3 regions of the Mesorhizobium sp. P2_D6 genome follow, and region 3 is predicted to be linked to each of the others. Evidence: riboswitches for the same ligand, from Rfam matches in the RefSeq annotation. Region 3 holds a riboswitch; each other region holds the start of a gene.
What was found. A riboswitch is a leader RNA that binds a small molecule or an ion and turns the genes downstream of it on or off. The one in region 3 is predicted to bind thiamine pyrophosphate.
Positions count from the first base shown of each region.

Region 1: linked by a shared signal. The riboswitch ahead of thiB (thiamine ABC transporter substrate binding subunit) and the one ahead of AC1D1L_RS20410 (YkoF family thiamine/hydroxymethylpyrimidine-binding protein) in region 3 are both predicted to bind thiamine pyrophosphate.
Region 2: linked by a shared signal. The riboswitch ahead of thiC (phosphomethylpyrimidine synthase ThiC) and the one ahead of AC1D1L_RS20410 (YkoF family thiamine/hydroxymethylpyrimidine-binding protein) in region 3 are both predicted to bind thiamine pyrophosphate.

Region 1 covers NZ_JBFUEG010000004.1:121,831-127,012, forward strand. The annotation lists gene thiP (thiamine/thiamine pyrophosphate ABC transporter permease) at 1-1,487, opposite strand, end outside; gene thiB (thiamine ABC transporter substrate binding subunit) at 1,720-2,727, opposite strand; TPP riboswitch at 2,772-2,888, opposite strand; gene AC1D1L_RS10235 (thiamine diphosphokinase) at 3,071-3,730, shown strand; gene AC1D1L_RS10240 (ABC-F family ATP-binding cassette domain-containing protein) at 3,732-5,182, shown strand, end outside.
Region 2 covers NZ_JBFUEG010000014.1:35,572-40,753, forward strand. The annotation lists gene AC1D1L_RS24800 (thiazole synthase) at 1-378, opposite strand, end outside; gene thiS (sulfur carrier protein ThiS) at 380-577, opposite strand; gene thiO (glycine oxidase ThiO) at 546-1,547, opposite strand; gene thiC (phosphomethylpyrimidine synthase ThiC) at 1,544-3,379, opposite strand; TPP riboswitch at 3,483-3,599, opposite strand; gene AC1D1L_RS24820 (hypothetical protein) at 3,628-3,864, opposite strand; gene queE (7-carboxy-7-deazaguanine synthase QueE) at 3,879-4,616, opposite strand; gene queD (6-carboxytetrahydropterin synthase QueD) at 4,613-4,969, opposite strand; gene queC (7-cyano-7-deazaguanine synthase QueC) at 4,969-5,182, opposite strand, start outside.
Region 3 covers NZ_JBFUEG010000009.1:135,557-140,738, reverse strand. The annotation lists gene AC1D1L_RS20450 (PRC-barrel domain containing protein) at 1-243, opposite strand, end outside; gene AC1D1L_RS20445 (hypothetical protein) at 340-612, opposite strand; gene AC1D1L_RS20440 (hypothetical protein) at 770-1,069, shown strand; gene AC1D1L_RS20435 (DUF982 domain-containing protein) at 1,085-1,393, opposite strand; gene AC1D1L_RS20430 (DUF1236 domain-containing protein) at 1,606-1,935, shown strand; gene AC1D1L_RS20425 (hypothetical protein) at 2,026-2,229, shown strand; gene AC1D1L_RS20420 (DUF2934 domain-containing protein) at 2,323-2,562, shown strand; gene AC1D1L_RS20415 (hypothetical protein) at 2,692-3,057, opposite strand; TPP riboswitch at 3,252-3,364, shown strand; gene AC1D1L_RS20410 (YkoF family thiamine/hydroxymethylpyrimidine-binding protein) at 3,355-3,963, shown strand; gene AC1D1L_RS20405 (ABC transporter permease) at 4,220-5,056, shown strand; gene AC1D1L_RS20400 (ABC transporter ATP-binding protein) at 5,053-5,182, shown strand, end outside.

The DNA.
Region 1 (5,182 bases), on a different contig from region 3:
CGCGCCAAGAGGAGATAGGGCAAGGTCTGCACCGAATCGCTGCCGAACAGCGCGATGACACCAAGATCGCCGAGCGACAGCGCCATGGCGAAGGCAAAGCCGGTGGCCAGCGGCCGTCGCAGCGACGGCCAGTCGATCAGCCACAGCCGGCTCCAGCCCGAAATGCCGAGCTGCGCGCACAGCTTTTCGTGGCGCTCGCTCGCCGCGTCATAGGTGGGGCGCATGGCGCGGATGGCAAAGGGCATCGCCATCACTCCGTTGACGGTGACGACCATGACGGGCGCGATGGCAAAGACGTCGCTGACCGTCCGCAACAAAAGGAACCAGCCGGCGCCGATGACGATGGGCGGCACGACGAGGACAAAACCGGCGCCGGTGTCCGTGGCGTGCTCGAGAAGCGGGCGAGCGCTGCCACGGCGGTGCAGGGACAGCGCCCGGCGCGCCATGATCAGCGACAGCGACAGCACCACCGAAAGCAACGCCGCCAGCAGGCCGAGAATGGCGCTGGTCAGCGTCGCCTGGCGCACCGCGCTCTCGCCAGCCAGCCGGCTGAGATCGGCGCCAAGGCCGGATGCGACGGTTGCCGCCATCGGCCCGGCGACGAACAGCAAGGCGAGCACGATCAGGGCCGCGTTGAGCGCCGTTTCGACCGGGCCGGCCGAGAGATAGCGGCGCGGCGCCACAGGCAGGTTCGCATCCCCGGTCACATTGGCGCCAAGCCGCGTCAGCGCCAGCACGACGGCAAAGGTCAGGGCAATTTGCAGCACTGTCAGTGTAACTGCCCGCGCGGGATCGAAATCGAAGCGCAGCGCTTGGTAGATGGCGACCTCCAGCGTCGTCGCCGCCGGCCCGCCGCCGAGGATGAGCACGATGGTGAAGGAGGTGATGCAAAGCATGAAGACAAGGCCGGCGACGCCCGGCAAAGCCGATCGCAGCACCGGCCATTCGATCAGCCGGAAGGCTGGTCTCGCCCCCATGCCGAGCTGGCTTGCCAGCCGCCATTGATCAGCAGGCACCGTGCCCAGTGCCTCAAGGAACAGCCGTGTTGCCAGCGGCAGATTGAAGAAGACATGAGCGACGAGGATGCCCGAGAGGCCATAGATATCGGGCCAGCTTTGGCCGGCGACCCCGGCGAAGTAGCCGGCCCGGCCATAGAGCGCCAGTATGCCCAGTGCCGCGACAATGGCCGGCAGTGCCAGCGGCACGGTGAACAGTTGCAGGATGAAACCGCGGCCAAAGAAGCGCGGATGCCGCGACAGAGCACGGGCGACGAAGAGCGCCGGTACGACGGAAAGCAGCGTCGAAAGCACTGCTTGCCAGAGCGTGAAGCGGACGACGCGCAGGAGATAGAGATCGAAGGCGGACGCAGCACCGCGGAGGTCGTGCGCGCCTTCGAGGATGAGGCCGGCAAAGGCGCCGCCGATCAGCAGCGCTATTGCGCCGAGCGCAACGATGCCGGCGGCGATGCGGGGGTCAGAGCGTTGCACGCCGGACCGCCCAAAAGATCTTTAGCGGGCGTCGCGTTTCTTCGCGCCCCCCTCTGTCCTGCCGGACATCTCCCCCACGAGGGGGGAGATCAGCAGTTTCCGCGCTCCGCTCAAAACGTTGGAGGTTGGCGAAAGCCGAGGCGACACCCAATCTCCCCCCTCGTGGGGGAGATGTCCGGCAGGACAGAGGGGGGCGTCGTAGAGCGGTCATCTTCCGATTATCCAGCCAAAGCTACTTGCTCATCACCGCCAGCCACTCATCCACCCAAGCCTTGCGGTTGGCCGCAACCTCTTCCGGGCTGAACAGCAGCGTCTTCGCCGGCTTGACCAGTTTGTCGAAGGCCGGATTGAGCGGCTTGTCGGTCTTGCCTGCCGGGAACATCCAGTTGGTCTCGGGAATTACGTCCTGGAATTTCGGCCCGGTCATGAAGGCCAGGAACTTTGCCGCCAGCGGGTTTTTCGCGCCCGTGGTGGTAATGCCGGCGACCTCGATCTGCAGATATTCGCCTTCCTCGAAGGACGCCGCCTGATAGCGCTCGGTGTTCTCGGCCACCATGTGGTAGGCCGGCGACGTCGTGTAGGACAGCACCATGGGCGCCTCGCCCTTGGTGAACAGGCCATAGGCCTCGCTCCAGCCGGGCGTCACCGTCAGTACCTTAGGCTTGAGCTTCGCCCAGGCCTCTGGCGCCTTGTCGCCATAGACCGACTTGACCCACAGCAGCAGGCCAAGACCCGGCGTCGACGTGCGCGGATCCTGGATGACGATCTTGTCGGCGGCAGCGCCTTCGACCAATTCCTTCAGGCTCTTCGGCGGGGTCTTCAGCTTCTCAGTGTCGTAGACGACGGCGAAATAGCCATAGTCGAAGGGGACGAAAACATCGTCTCTCCAGCCGCCCGGCACGCTGTTTTCAGCCACCGCGCCATGCGGGACAAACAGGCCGGAGGCCTTGGCCTCGGCGGTGAGGTTGGTGTCGAGACCAAGCACGATATCGGCCTTGGTCGAGGCCCCTTCGAGCTTGACGCGATTGAGCAGCGCAACGCCGTCGGCGACCGAGACGAAGTCGACGCTGCAGCCGCATTCGGCCTCGAATTCCTTCTTCACCGCAGGACCCGGGCCCCAATCGGCAGTGAAACTCTCATAGGTGTAGACGGTGAGTTTTTCCTGCGCGGACGCAGGCACGGCGAGAAGCAAAAAAGCAAGACCCAGGGCTGGGACAAGACGGGACAAAAACATGCGCATCGGCACCTCCTTCATTCGTGTTTGAAAGGAATTGAGGCGTCGGTCTGTCCGAAGCGTCTAATCCCTCCGCCGGTACAAACCGGATCAGGTTCAGCGGGTTGGCGAGACTGCCTCTCAGCCGACCCGCGAAAACATCGCGTTCGGCACCCCGTTAGAGCGTTTCGACACATAGGGCCGGCCAAGGTGCCACGCAAGCGGAACTTTGCCAGAGCATGATCCGAAAAGTGGGAACCGGTTTCTCGGACGAACGGGAACCGTTTTGTCCTGAGATCATGCTCCAACAAAAAGCTAGCCAAGGCTCGGCCTTCCGTTTCGCCGGCGGGGCTGGTAAGGGCCACCGGATATGAGCACATTCACCATCCTGCTTGGCGGCGATCTCATCCGCACGCCGCGGCTCGACCGCCAGGTCGAAGGCACGCGCGTCATCGCCGCCGACGCCGGCATCGGCCATGCCCGGATGCTCGGCCTGATGCCGGAGCTTTGGGTGGGCGACTTCGATTCCGTGCCCGCGGACCTTCCCGCCGATCTCGCCGCCGTGCCGCGCCAGGTATTTCCGCCCGAAAAGGATAAGACCGACGGGGAGCTGGCCATCGCCGCCGCACTGGAGCGCGGCGCCACCAACCTGGTGCTGGCCGGCGCTTTCGGTGGCAAGCGCGCCGACCATGCGTACCTTCATCTGGCGCTCAGCCTGCGGCTGGCCGAGACCGGCACGAAAGTGCTGTTGACCAGCGGCGCGCAGGAGGGGGTGCCCTTGCTGCCGGGCAAGGCCGGCTTCGACTACGCCGACGGCACGTTGTTTTCCGTGCTCGGCTTTTCCGATCTTTCGGGCCTCACCGTGTCCGGCGCCAAATGGCCGCTCGACCATGTCGAGGTTGCCTTCGGCTCGTCGCTCACCATCTCCAACGAGGTCAAGTCAGAGAAGACCGGGGGCCGGCTCGAAATCGCGCTCGGCCATGGCCGCGCGCTGCTGCTCGCTCATCCCTATCCCTTGCCTGAAAGCTGACATGGCCCCGCCCCTTCTCAACCTCGACGGGATAAGACTGACCTTCGGCGGCACGCCGCTGCTCGACGGCGCTGAACTCACCGCGTCCGCCGGCGACAAGATTGCGCTCGTCGGCCGCAATGGCTCCGGCAAGTCGACGCTGCTGAAGATTGCCGCCGGGTTGATCGAGCCGCAGGACGGCGAAGTCTTCCGCCAGCCTTCGGCAACGGTGCGCTATCTCCCGCAAATGCCCGACATGGATGGCTTTGCCAATGTGCGCGCCTATGTCGAGGCCGGGCTTGGGCCGGCCGACGATCCCTACCGCGCCACCTATCTGATGGAGCATCTCGGTCTCGCCGGTACGGAGAACCCCAACGATCTCTCCGGCGGCGAGGCGCGTCGCGCAGCACTTGCTCGTGTGATGGCGCCGGAGCCTGATATTCTGCTGCTTGATGAGCCGACCAACCATCTCGATCTGTCTGTCATCGAATGGCTGGAAGAGGAGCTTGTCCGCACCTCGTCGGCGCTGATCGTCATCTCGCACGACCGTCGCTTCCTCGAACGCGTCTCGCGCGCTACCGTCTGGCTCGACCGCGGCCAGACCCGCCGCCTCGACAAGGGCTTTAGCCATTTCGAGGAATGGCGCGACCTTGTGTTGGAAGAGGAAGAGCGCGAGCAGCACAAGCTTGGCCGGCAGATCGTGCGCGAGGAGCACTGGCTACGCTATGGCGTGACGGCGCGGCGCAAGCGCAACATGCGCCGGCTCGGCGAATTACAGACCATGCGTCAGCGCTTTCGCGGCCATCGCGGCGCCGAAGGCTCGGCCACCATGGTGGCCAGCGACGCCGCCGAATCCGGCAAACTGGTGATTGAGGCGAAGAACGTCGAGAAGAGCTTTGGCGACCTCACGGTGGTCAAGGGTTTCTCGACCCGCATCCAGCGCGGCGATCGCGTCGGCCTGGTCGGACCGAACGGCGCCGGCAAGACGACGCTGCTGAAGATGCTGACCGGCGAGATGAAGCCCGATGCCGGCTCGGTGCGGCTCGGCACCAATCTTGAAATCGCCACGCTCGACCAGAAGCGCGAGTCGGTCGATCCGGCCGAGACGCTGGCGCAATATCTCACCGACGGGCGCGGCGAAAACCTCGTCATCAATGGCGAGCAGCGCCATGTCGTTTCCTACATGAAGGATTTCCTGTTCAAGCCGGAACAGGCGCGGACGCCGGTGCGCGAGCTGTCCGGCGGCGAGCGGGCGCGTCTGCTCTTGGCGCGCGTTTTGGCGCGGCCGGCGAACCTTCTGGTGCTTGATGAGCCGACCAACGATCTCGACATGGAGACGCTGGAACTGTTGCAGGAACTGGTCGCCGGTTTTGCCGGCACAGTCATCCTGGTCAGCCACGACCGCGACTTCCTCGACCGCACCGTCACCAGCATCATCGCGCCGGATGGTGGCGGCCGCTGGATCGAATATGC
Region 2 (5,182 bases), on a different contig from region 3:
ATCAAAACCGTCCTCGCACAGGATGCGGGCGGCTTCGACCAGGCCGAACACGTCCGGTTGCAGCGTGTCGTGGTTGCCGATCACTTCGAGCTTGATCCAGCTCGTGCCGAAGACGTCGCGCGCCATTTTCGCAGTGGTCACCGCTTCCTTGACGGAATGACAGCCAGCAGTATTGGGCAGGATTCTGACGCCCAGCGAGCGGATCAACGACCAGAATTTCTCGCCGGCCCGACCGCCTGCCGTCTCACGGCGCAGCGAGACGGTCACCACCGACGTGCCCGATGCCTTGACCGCATCGGCAAGGATGGCCGGCGAAGGATATTGCGCGGTGCCGAGAAGCAGGCGGGAAGGAAGCGTCGTCCCGAGAAGCTCGAACATGCTAGCCTCCCTGCATCGGCGAAAGGATTTCGATCCGATCGCCGTCGCTCAACCGGAATTCCGCCCGGTTGGCTTTGTGCACGAGGTCGCTGTTGACGGCGGTCGCCAGCCAATCGCCCTCATAGTCGAGCGCGGCAAGCAGCTCGGCCAGGGTGTTGGCGGCAACCTCATGCGCTTCGCCGTTGACCAACAGTTTCATGAGCTAGCTCCTTAGTTCCGTCATGATTGAAAACCAGGTCGGCCGCCTGGCGCGCCATGGCGGGCGCGAGAAGAAAGCCATGGCGATAAAGCCCGTTGATCGCGACGGTGCTTCCACATGCCTCGACACGCGGCAGGTTGTCTGGAAAGGCCGGGCGAATGCCGACGCCGGTCTCAATGATGTCAGCTTCGCCGAATGCCGGATGGAGGGCATAGGCGGCCCCCAAAAGCTCCATCATTGAACGAGCCGTGACAGGTCCAGTGGACTGGCTCTCGATCATCGTCGCGCCGATCATGAAACGGTGGTCGGTGCGTGGCACCATATAGAGCGGAAAGCGCGGATGAAGCAGGCGGACCGGGCGCGACAGCGAGACATCAGGCGTACGCAGGATCAGCATCTCGCCACGAACGCCACGCAGCCTTCCATCGACGGCGGACATTCCCGTGCAGTCGATTTGACGACCGAACCCGGAAACAGCCGGGGCATCGGCGCAGAAGTGGAATTCGACTCCCATCGCCGCCAGCCTGTCATGAAGTGCCGCCATCGCCTGGCGCGGGTCGAGATGGGCTTCGTCGGAGAAGAGCAGTCCGCGGCGGAAGCGGCCGGCGAGGTCAGGCTCGAGCAACGCGATTTCATCCTCATCGACGCGCCGATGACCCGACGTGCGGCTGGCGAACCGGTCGAGTTCGCCCGCATCGCGCGGCGCGGCCACGACCAGTGTTCCGGCCCGCGTCACCTGCCCGGGCGTTGCCGCCTCCCACCAGTCGGCGGCATCGCGTCCGAGATCCAGCACCGGTTGCTCGGCGCTTTCGCGCTCGCACCATGGCGCCAGCATGCCGCCGGCGAACCACGACGCATCGCCGCCGAGGCCATGTCTTGTCTCAGCAACTGTCACCGCCGCGCCGCGCGTGGCGAGTTCGAAGGCGACGGTGAGGCCGGCGACGCCGGCCCCTTTGACCAGCACCCTCATGACCGCTCATGCGCCTCCGGCACCAGCGGTGTGCCGGTCTCGTCCGCCGGCACGTAGAGATCGCCGCCCTCGCGGTATTTCGCCGCCATCGCCGCCATGCCTTCCTTCTGTGCCTCGGCGCGGATGTCGTGGGAAATGCGCATGGAGCAGAATTTCGGCCCGCACATCGAGCAGAAATGTGCCAGCTTGTGCGCCTCCTTGGGCAAGGTCTGGTCGTGGAAGGATCGCGCGGTTTCGGGATCGAGCGACAGGTTGAATTGGTCCTCCCAGCGGAATTCGAAGCGCGCGCGGGAAAGGGCATCATCCCTGACTTTCGCCGCCGGATGCCCCTTAGCCAGGTCGGCGGCATGAGCGGCTATCTTGTAGGTGATCACGCCAATCTTGACGTCGTTGCGATCGGGAAGGCCGAGATGCTCCTTGGGCGTGACGTAGCAGAGCATGGCGGTGCCGAACCAGCCGATCATGGCGGCGCCGATACCTGAGGTGATGTGGTCATAGCCCGGCGCGATGTCGGTCGTCAGCGGTCCTAGCGTATAGAACGGGGCCTCGCCGCAGACAGCGAGCTGCTTCTCCATGTTCTGCTTGATCTTGTGCATTGGCACGTGGCCGGGCCCCTCGATCATCACCTGGCAATCCTTGGCCCAGGCAATCTGCGTCAGCTCGCCGAGCGTCTCCAACTCGGCGAATTGCGCCGCGTCGTTGGCATCGGCGATGGAGCCCGGGCGAAGGCCGTCGCCGAGCGAAAAGGACACGTCATAGGCGCGGCAGATGTCGCAGATTTCGGCGAAATGCTCGTAAAGGAAGCTTTCCCGGTGATGGTGCAGGCACCATTTGGCCATGATCGAGCCGCCGCGCGAGACGATGCCCGTGACCCGGTCAACGGTCAGCGGGATGTAGTGCAGCCGCACGCCGGCATGGATGGTGAAATAATCGACGCCCTGTTCGGCCTGTTCGATCAGCGTGTCTCGGTAGACCTCCCAGCTCAGATCCTCGGCAATGCCGTTGACCTTTTCGAGCGCCTGATAAAGCGGCACCGTGCCGATCGGCACCGGTGCATTGCGCACGATCCAGTCGCGGATGTTGTGGATGTTGCGGCCGGTCGACAGGTCCATCACTGTGTCGGCTCCCCAGCGGATCGCCCAGACCATTTTTTCCACTTCCTCGGCCATCGAGGAGGTGACCGCCGAGTTTCCGATATTGGCGTTGATCTTCACCAGGAAATTGCGGCCGATGACCATCGGTTCGCTCTCTGGGTGGTTGATGTTGGCGGGAATGATCGCCCGCCCGCGCGCCACCTCGTCGCGCACGAATTCCGGCGTGACGAAGTCGGGGATCTCGGCGCCTAAGGCCTCGCCGTCGCGCTCAAGTTTGCCACGCAGGATCTCGCGGCCGAGGTTCTCGCGGATGGCGACGAACTCCATTTCGGGCGTGATGATGCCGGCGCGCGCATAGGCAAGCTGGGTCACCGCCTTGCCCTGCTTGGCCTTGAGCGGCCGGTTGCGAATGGGAAATTCCGGCGTCAGGCGCTCGCCTGCGGCGAATCCATTGTCTTCCGGCCGGACATGGCGGCCGTCATAGGCTTCGACATCGCCACGCGCCGTAATCCATTCATGGCGAAGCCGGGCGAGGCCTTTTTCGATGCTGGTTTCGACTGTCGGGTCGGTATAGGGGCCTGATGGATCGTAGACGATGACGGGCGGTTCGCCCGCCGTCGGATGGACGGAGATTTCGCGCATCGGCACTTTGATGTGCGGATAGAGGACGCCGGACTTGTGGATTTTCCGTGAGGCAGGTAGCGGTCCCGTCGAGACGGCTGGGGTGAGGGCATTCATCTTGAGGCTCCTTTGCTCATGCATTGGAGACCCAGTTCTGTGCCGGAAGGATGAAAAGACGCTTTGGTCGACCTGCCGCAACAGGACCTCGGGCGTAAACTCCCGCCAAGCGCTTACACCGTCCCTACGCCAGTATGAACTGGATCAGGTTCAACGGGTCACTGCGCCGCGAAAGCCAGCAGTATCTCAGCCCCTTGCCGGGACTCCCCTGGTGAATGCGTCGAATTGAACGGGCCGGCGCTGTTTTGTCAAGTGCATTCGGCCCGCGGCGATGATCGGCGACCAATCAAATCCAGCGGAAAAGCATGGTAGTATCGAGAGCAAGTCACGCCCAGACGAGCGGTGAAGCGCCCCCAATAAGGCGAGCCCTCATGCGGATTCGGTCCCTTTTCCAGCACGGTGTTTTCGGGGCTTTCCGGAACGACGCTGCTGCCGCCCAGTTGGGTGAGATTGCTATAGATGTCTGTCTTGCGCGTCGTCGGCAATCCTTCCCCTTCGGCTAGACGCCCCGTTTGTTTCCCCAGAGCAGAACATGAAGCTGCGGCAGTACACGCGCCTCGAACCACCTGTCACGGGTCACCTTTTCAACCAGCCATTCCATGCGCCTCATCACACCGGCCATGTCGATGAACGCGTCTTCGTCGCCGGGACGCGGCGGCGTGTGATTGCCGGGCTGCAGATAGACGGGTAATTGCGGGTAGCGCGCCGCGGCGTCTTTGGCATAGGCATAGTCATCATCGTCGAAGACAACGAGCTTGAGCGCCATCTGCGGCTTATACTGCGCCGCCTCTAAGCAGGCGTCGAACGCGGCCCAATCTGTCGTCATTTCGCTTGAGGGCGGCTTGGGGCTTAGTACCAGCACGTCGAGATCCGCGAACCATTGCTTAGACACCGAGCCTTGGGTTTCCAATGCAAAACGGTAGCCCTCACCATGCCCGCGGTCGATCAACTGGCTAAGCGGCTGGATGGCCGGATTGCCGCCCGACAGCGATACCATCACGGGCTGACCGCCGGAAAGCGCAATGACCTTTTGCCAAACCGCGTCGGGAGACATCATCTCCCAATCATGGCGGAAGCGACGGTCCACCGCATGCAGGCTGTCGCACCAGGAACAGCGATAATCGCACCCCCCGGTTCTTACGAACACCGTCGGCAAGCCGATCAGCACGCCTTCGCCCTGAATGGTCGGCCCAAAAATCTCGCTCACCCGGATTCCGGGATGCAACGCGCAAGTCATGGTCGGTATTCCGCCCAGGTTTTCGGCGTCTCGCTCACCCGCACGGCGGAGGTTTCGGGTAGCCGCACCTTGCACCAGTCGTAGAAGTGCCTGGCCAGACATTCCGCTGTGGCATGGTCATGCCCCAGCACGTCGTTAAGATGCCGATGGTCGAACGTCCCATCGATGTAGTGCTTGAACGCCGCCAGATCTTGGTAGTCGCGCACAAAGCCGTGTTCGTCCAGTTCGCCACCTGAAAGCTCCACTACGACGATGTAGTTGTGGCCGTGCAGACGTGCGCACTGATGATCTGGTGGCAAGGAGGTGAGCTGATGCGAGGCCGAGAAGTGGAACTCTTTGGTAATGCGGAACATCACGCGCTCCTTGTCTGGATAGCGTGGAGCCAGAAGTCTGCGTCCTCATAATCTGTCGGGTCGGTGATGCCGGCCAGATCGAATGCTTCGCGCCGTTCGACGCATGTCCCGCAGCGACCGCAATGACGTGCACCGCCCTTGTAGCAGGACCACGTCGCCTCGAACGGTGTGGCGTACTTTGCCCCCTCGCTGACGATGTCGGCCTTCGACATA
Region 3 (5,182 bases):
CCAACTGGTGACGGCGTGGACGTCGCCATCCTCGTCGCGCATGAAATCAAGCTGGCTGGTGGTGACCGCCACCGGCTTGGCGCCGATGCCAAGAAAGCCACCGACGTCGATAACGACCTGACTGCCATGCAGATGATCGACGGAACCGATCTTCTCGTCGTCAGGGCCATAGATGGTCGCGCCTTCCAGTATGTCGGGCGTCAGTTCCGTGCTGGCAAGTCGTGCGTGATTGGTATGATCCATGGCCGGTCTCCTCTGGGTTGGACAATTTCCTAACCAGCGAACAGACGAAGAGTTCCGGTAAAACGCCACGAAAGTCCGGTGCAGACTGCTTCGAGCCTACACCTCGTCGAAAGGACCACCGCGCCGCGCCGGGTCGCGACCAATGGCGGCTTCCTCGGCATCGTCGGGCAAGGCATCGTCACTGTCCTGATAGGGGTTGTCGTCATCTTCCGCAGGCAGGCCGCCTTCCTTCTCGACACCGGTGGTGTCCGGCAGGCTTTCTTCATCTGCCCCGTCGGGAAGGATCCTTGCGCCACGCAACGCATCCCAGTCTTGCTGGCGCGGCGTCGGGGCTTCCACTTCGTCGTTTGGTTTTCTACGCGGGTCCATAATTTTCTCCCTGGTCGGTGCCTGCATCGAGAAGGTGGAACTCGCCGCCGGCACGCAGGTTCCCGAAACCGGTCCACCTTGCTTGGGAACCACGGGGAACCATTGCCGCTGGGCTGCATTTGCCAAAAGGAAGACGATTCCAGACGGAGACCGGACAATGAAAATCTTTGTTTTCTTGCCGTGCGCACTGCTGGCACTTGCCGGCCCTGCCGCCGCGCAAGACAGCGACGAGGGTGCTCCTCCCGCGCCTTGCCAGGCGCAGCCCCAGGATGGCGGCCAGCAGCCGCCTCCCGCCGATGACGGCAATGGCAATTCGACCGCCGATCTTGGTTCTTGCGGCGGCGTGCTGCAGCCGCCGCCCAGCGGTGACCAGGGCATGACGCAGCCGCCGCCGGACCAGGGCAAAACACCGGTGATCAAGCCCGGCGAGGTGCCTGTGCAGCCACCGAAGCAATGATCTCGCTTGAGGTCTCTACAGTGTGGACCGGGGCCGGCCAGGTCCAGCCTTGGCCAGGCGCAGCGCCGTCACCGGATCAATGCCGGTCCAGGCAATGCCGGCCGCCTCGGTAAAGGCTGCGAAAGCCCGCCGCGCCTGGTCCTTGGTCACGTGTCCAGCCCTGGCCATTTCGCAGGCCCTCAGCGCCGTTTCGTAAATCTTGCCGCGCCTGGCGTGCGGCCATTCCCGAAGAAAATTCTGCATCTCGGCTAGCGTGGTGATGTCGCGTCGGAAGCCGGCGCCGACGGCAATTGCCACGGGACTTTGCAGCCGCATATCGTCCATTTTGAAAGTCTCCTGAGGGATCGTCCTTCAATGCGAATCATGCCGGTGCGGTTCCGGCAATAATGGCTGGTCGGGCCGATCAATTAGTCTCCACTTACGGAACAAGACCGTACGAGAGGCGTTTGCCTCCCGGAGCCCGCCATCGCGATTTGTGCTGTTTTCGCCTCGTGCGGGAACGCGGTGGAGCTCGCAAACAACGACAGGAGACGAAGATGAAAACCGTCCTTATTCCAGTAGTCGCCGGGCTCGCCATGATCGCAGGTCTCGGTGTTGCCGCGGCCGACGAGGTCATTGTGACGCAGCCGGCGCAGCAGCAGGTGATCATCACCCCCGAACAGCGCACGGTCGTGCACCAATACGTAAAAAAACATCCGCTGGCCTCGGTCAGTCTTCTCGGCGTCGAATTGAATGTCGGCTCCGCCTTGCCCGACACTGTCGAGCTGCAGGAGGTTCCTGACGTTCAGTACAGATACGCTGTGGTCGACAACCATACAGTGTTGGTCGATCCCAGCACGCGCAGGATCGTTGAGGTGGTCGAATAACGCTGGCCACAACTGACCGAACCACCAATACGGCCCTGTCGTTCATCCCAACAAGGGCGGCAGGGCCGAATGATGAAAGGAGCATTGCTCATGTTGCCGCATGTCGAGACCAACGTGGCGGCGTGTTGCGACAAGCTGTTGGCTGAGCGCAGCACCGCGCTGTTGTCGATGAAGGAAGCGATTGCGCTCTTGCGGGAGCGCACCGGCACGGATCGGTCGGATGCCGACCTCGCCGGGCTGATCACCAAGAAAGCGGCGCTGCTCGGCGTTGCGGTCGTTTCCGATCCGCGTTGAAAGCAGCTCGTCACTCAAGACGCCGGCTCAAATTTCGGCTAATGTTTTCGTGGAATCTGGACCTAACCATCGGACCCAACCACGGAGGCTTAAGTGACGGACGACAAACAGGACCGCATTCGCCAGCGCGCACATGAGATTTGGGAACAGGCCGGCCGCCCGGAAGGCGCGCATCAGGAGCACTGGGAACAGGCCACGGCCGAAATAGATGGTTCGGCCGCCAAACCGAAGAAGACGGCGAAGAAGGCTGCTGCGAAGCCCGTCAAGGCCGACGCCAAGCCCAAGGCTGCAAAGCCGGCGGCCGCAAAGTCCGGCAAGGCCAAGTCGAAATAGGCAAGGGCAGAATTCGCCTGGGCGGCCCCGTTCTGGACGTCGCCGTTCGGCCCGCCAGGGTCTCTTAACCTGACGAATTGCGCCTCCACGGGGAGCGCAATTCATTGTGTATGAAGACCGCGTGATACCCTATGACTCCCAGGCGTAACTCGACAGGGCAAAGCGGATACCGGCAGCTGTCATGACCAGTTCGCATTCGGTGATCTGGCGCAGGTGGCGCAGATAGCGCGCCACCGTCTGCGGCAGCCAGCCGGCGCAGGCTTCGACATAGGCGCGGCTGTGAACGAGCGTGCCGGTCGACAGCCTCTCGTCCTTCTCGGCAATCACTTTCAAATATTGGCGGATGAAACGAATATCGTCGGCGATGTCCTGGCTGGCCATTCGCCATGCTCCGGCAACGCGTTCGCGCTGGTCGAACGACAGGGGCGGCAGCAGCGGCAGTGACAACAGCGGGCGGGAGAGGTCGGCGAAGGCGCCATGGTTCGCTGTGCTCACGGAACTCCCCTTGTTGAAAGGAAATATCGTACTTTATGTACGACATTTCGTCAAGGATGACGCGTACAATTTGAACGAATTCAACTTTCGAAATGATGCGGATTTTCCTGAAGCCAAGAAACCTGGCCCAACACACTTCGCGATGACAGTCGAAAAAATACTCTTCCCCAATGCCTCGAACAGTGCTTTAACCCGCCCATCCACAGGGGTGCTCCGTACGGTCGGGGCTGAGATGAGGGCGGCAAGCCTTCGGACTCTAAAGCTGATCTGGATAATACCAGCGGAGCGAGGCGGGCGATGTTTTCCGGTGCACAGATTTCCCTTTATCCCATGACCGACGATTTCGTCGGCGTCATCCTTGGCGCGCTTGGCGCGCTCGATCCCTGGCGTGACCGGCTGAGGATCGAAACCGACGACATCTCGACGCTTCTGGTCGGGCCGCCCGAGGTGTTGTTTCCAGCCATGCGCGACCTGTTCGTGGCGGCCGCCAAAAGCGGCAAGCACTGCGTGCTTTCGGCTGCGGTTTCGCGCGGCTGTCCAGGTGAGCCCGACGATCCGATCTGCCGCTCCGACGAGATCGGCGGACCCGCCATTGCGCAGGACGAGCGCAAGGTCGCCGCGATCCGCGCCGTCCAGGCCACGCCATCGACCGACCAGCCGGTGGCGGCGCAGTTCTCGCTCTATGTGATGGGCACGGGCGACCATATGGACGAGATCTATGGCTGCATCGATTTCCTGAAGCAGTCCGGCGTCTTTGAACGCTCGAAGAACTTCTGCACCAAACTGCGTGGCGATGCCGGCGCGGTGTTTGCCACGCTGACTGAGGCCTTCTGCCGGTTCGGCCCGGGCGCCGGCCACGTCACCCTCGACATCACGATTTCGGCGAACAGCCCGAGCGCCGCCTGAGCCGCGGCTCAGGCGTCGTTCATCAAGGATATTTGCCGTGGCTGTTTCGTTCAACCCATCGCGTGGGGGAGATGCCTCCGACCCCTCAGTACAAAGAGGAGGGGAGCCATTGGCGATTGGCGAAGACCGCGATGCAAGTGAATCTCCCCCCTTGAGGGGGAGATGGCCGGCAGGCCAGAGGGGGTTCCAGCGCGTGGAGCGCCGACGCTCTTTTCGCATCGGCAAGGCGTGGGCGCTCTATGGCCGGCGACCCCCTCTGTCGCCTTCGGCGACATCTCCCCCTCAAGGGGGGAGATCAGCCGCCGCCATCGCCAAGGCCATCCCCGCAGCCATCTCTTTCACCCTGCTCCTCGCGGCCTGGGAGCTCTACGCCCGCTATGGTGGCGCAGCGCCCACCATACTGCCGGCGCCGTCGCGCGTGTTGCTGCAAGCCTGGGAGAATCGCGCTGCTCTTGCCGACAATACGCTTCCCACCATCCGCGCCACGCTTGCCGGCTTTGCCTGCTCGTTGGTGGCTGCTTTCGTGCTTTCGGCGCTGGTCGATTTTTTGACCCCGCTCCGCCGCGCGCTCTTCCCCCTGCTGATCGTCAGCCAGACCTTGCCGCTGGTCGCCATCGCGCCGCTCATCGTGCTGTGGTTCGGCTTCGGGCTGATGCCGAAAATCCTGCTCGTCGCACTCGTCACCTTCTTTCCGATGATGGTGGCGTTGGTCGAAGGCTACGCTGCAACGAGCAAGGAGATTGCCCAGATGCTCGCCGCCATGGGGGCAGGGCGCTGGCGCATCTTCTGGCTGGCGCGGTTGCCTTCGGCGCTGCCCTATTTCTTCGCCGGTTTGAGGATCTCGATTACTTACGCCGTGGTCGGCGCGATCTTCGCCGAATATGCGGGGGCGGCGAAGGGATTGGGCATCTATATGCTCAACGCCAAGAACAATTTCCGCCCCGATCTGGTGCTCGCAGCGGTCGCCGTCAGCGCGGCGCTCACGCTTGCTTTGTTCGGCCTTGCGGTGCTCATCCAGCGCCTCGCCATGCCCTGGGAAAATGCGGGGAGCGAGAGCCGCGGCGGCAAGCCTTCGGGAGAGAGCTCCCAATGACACGGCTCGAACTCCGCGATATCAGCAAAAGCTTCGGCGCGCTGGAGGTGCTCGCGGGCATTTCGCTTCATGTCGCGGCCGGCGAGTTCGTGTCCATCCTCGGCCCCTCCGGCGCCGGCAAGTCGA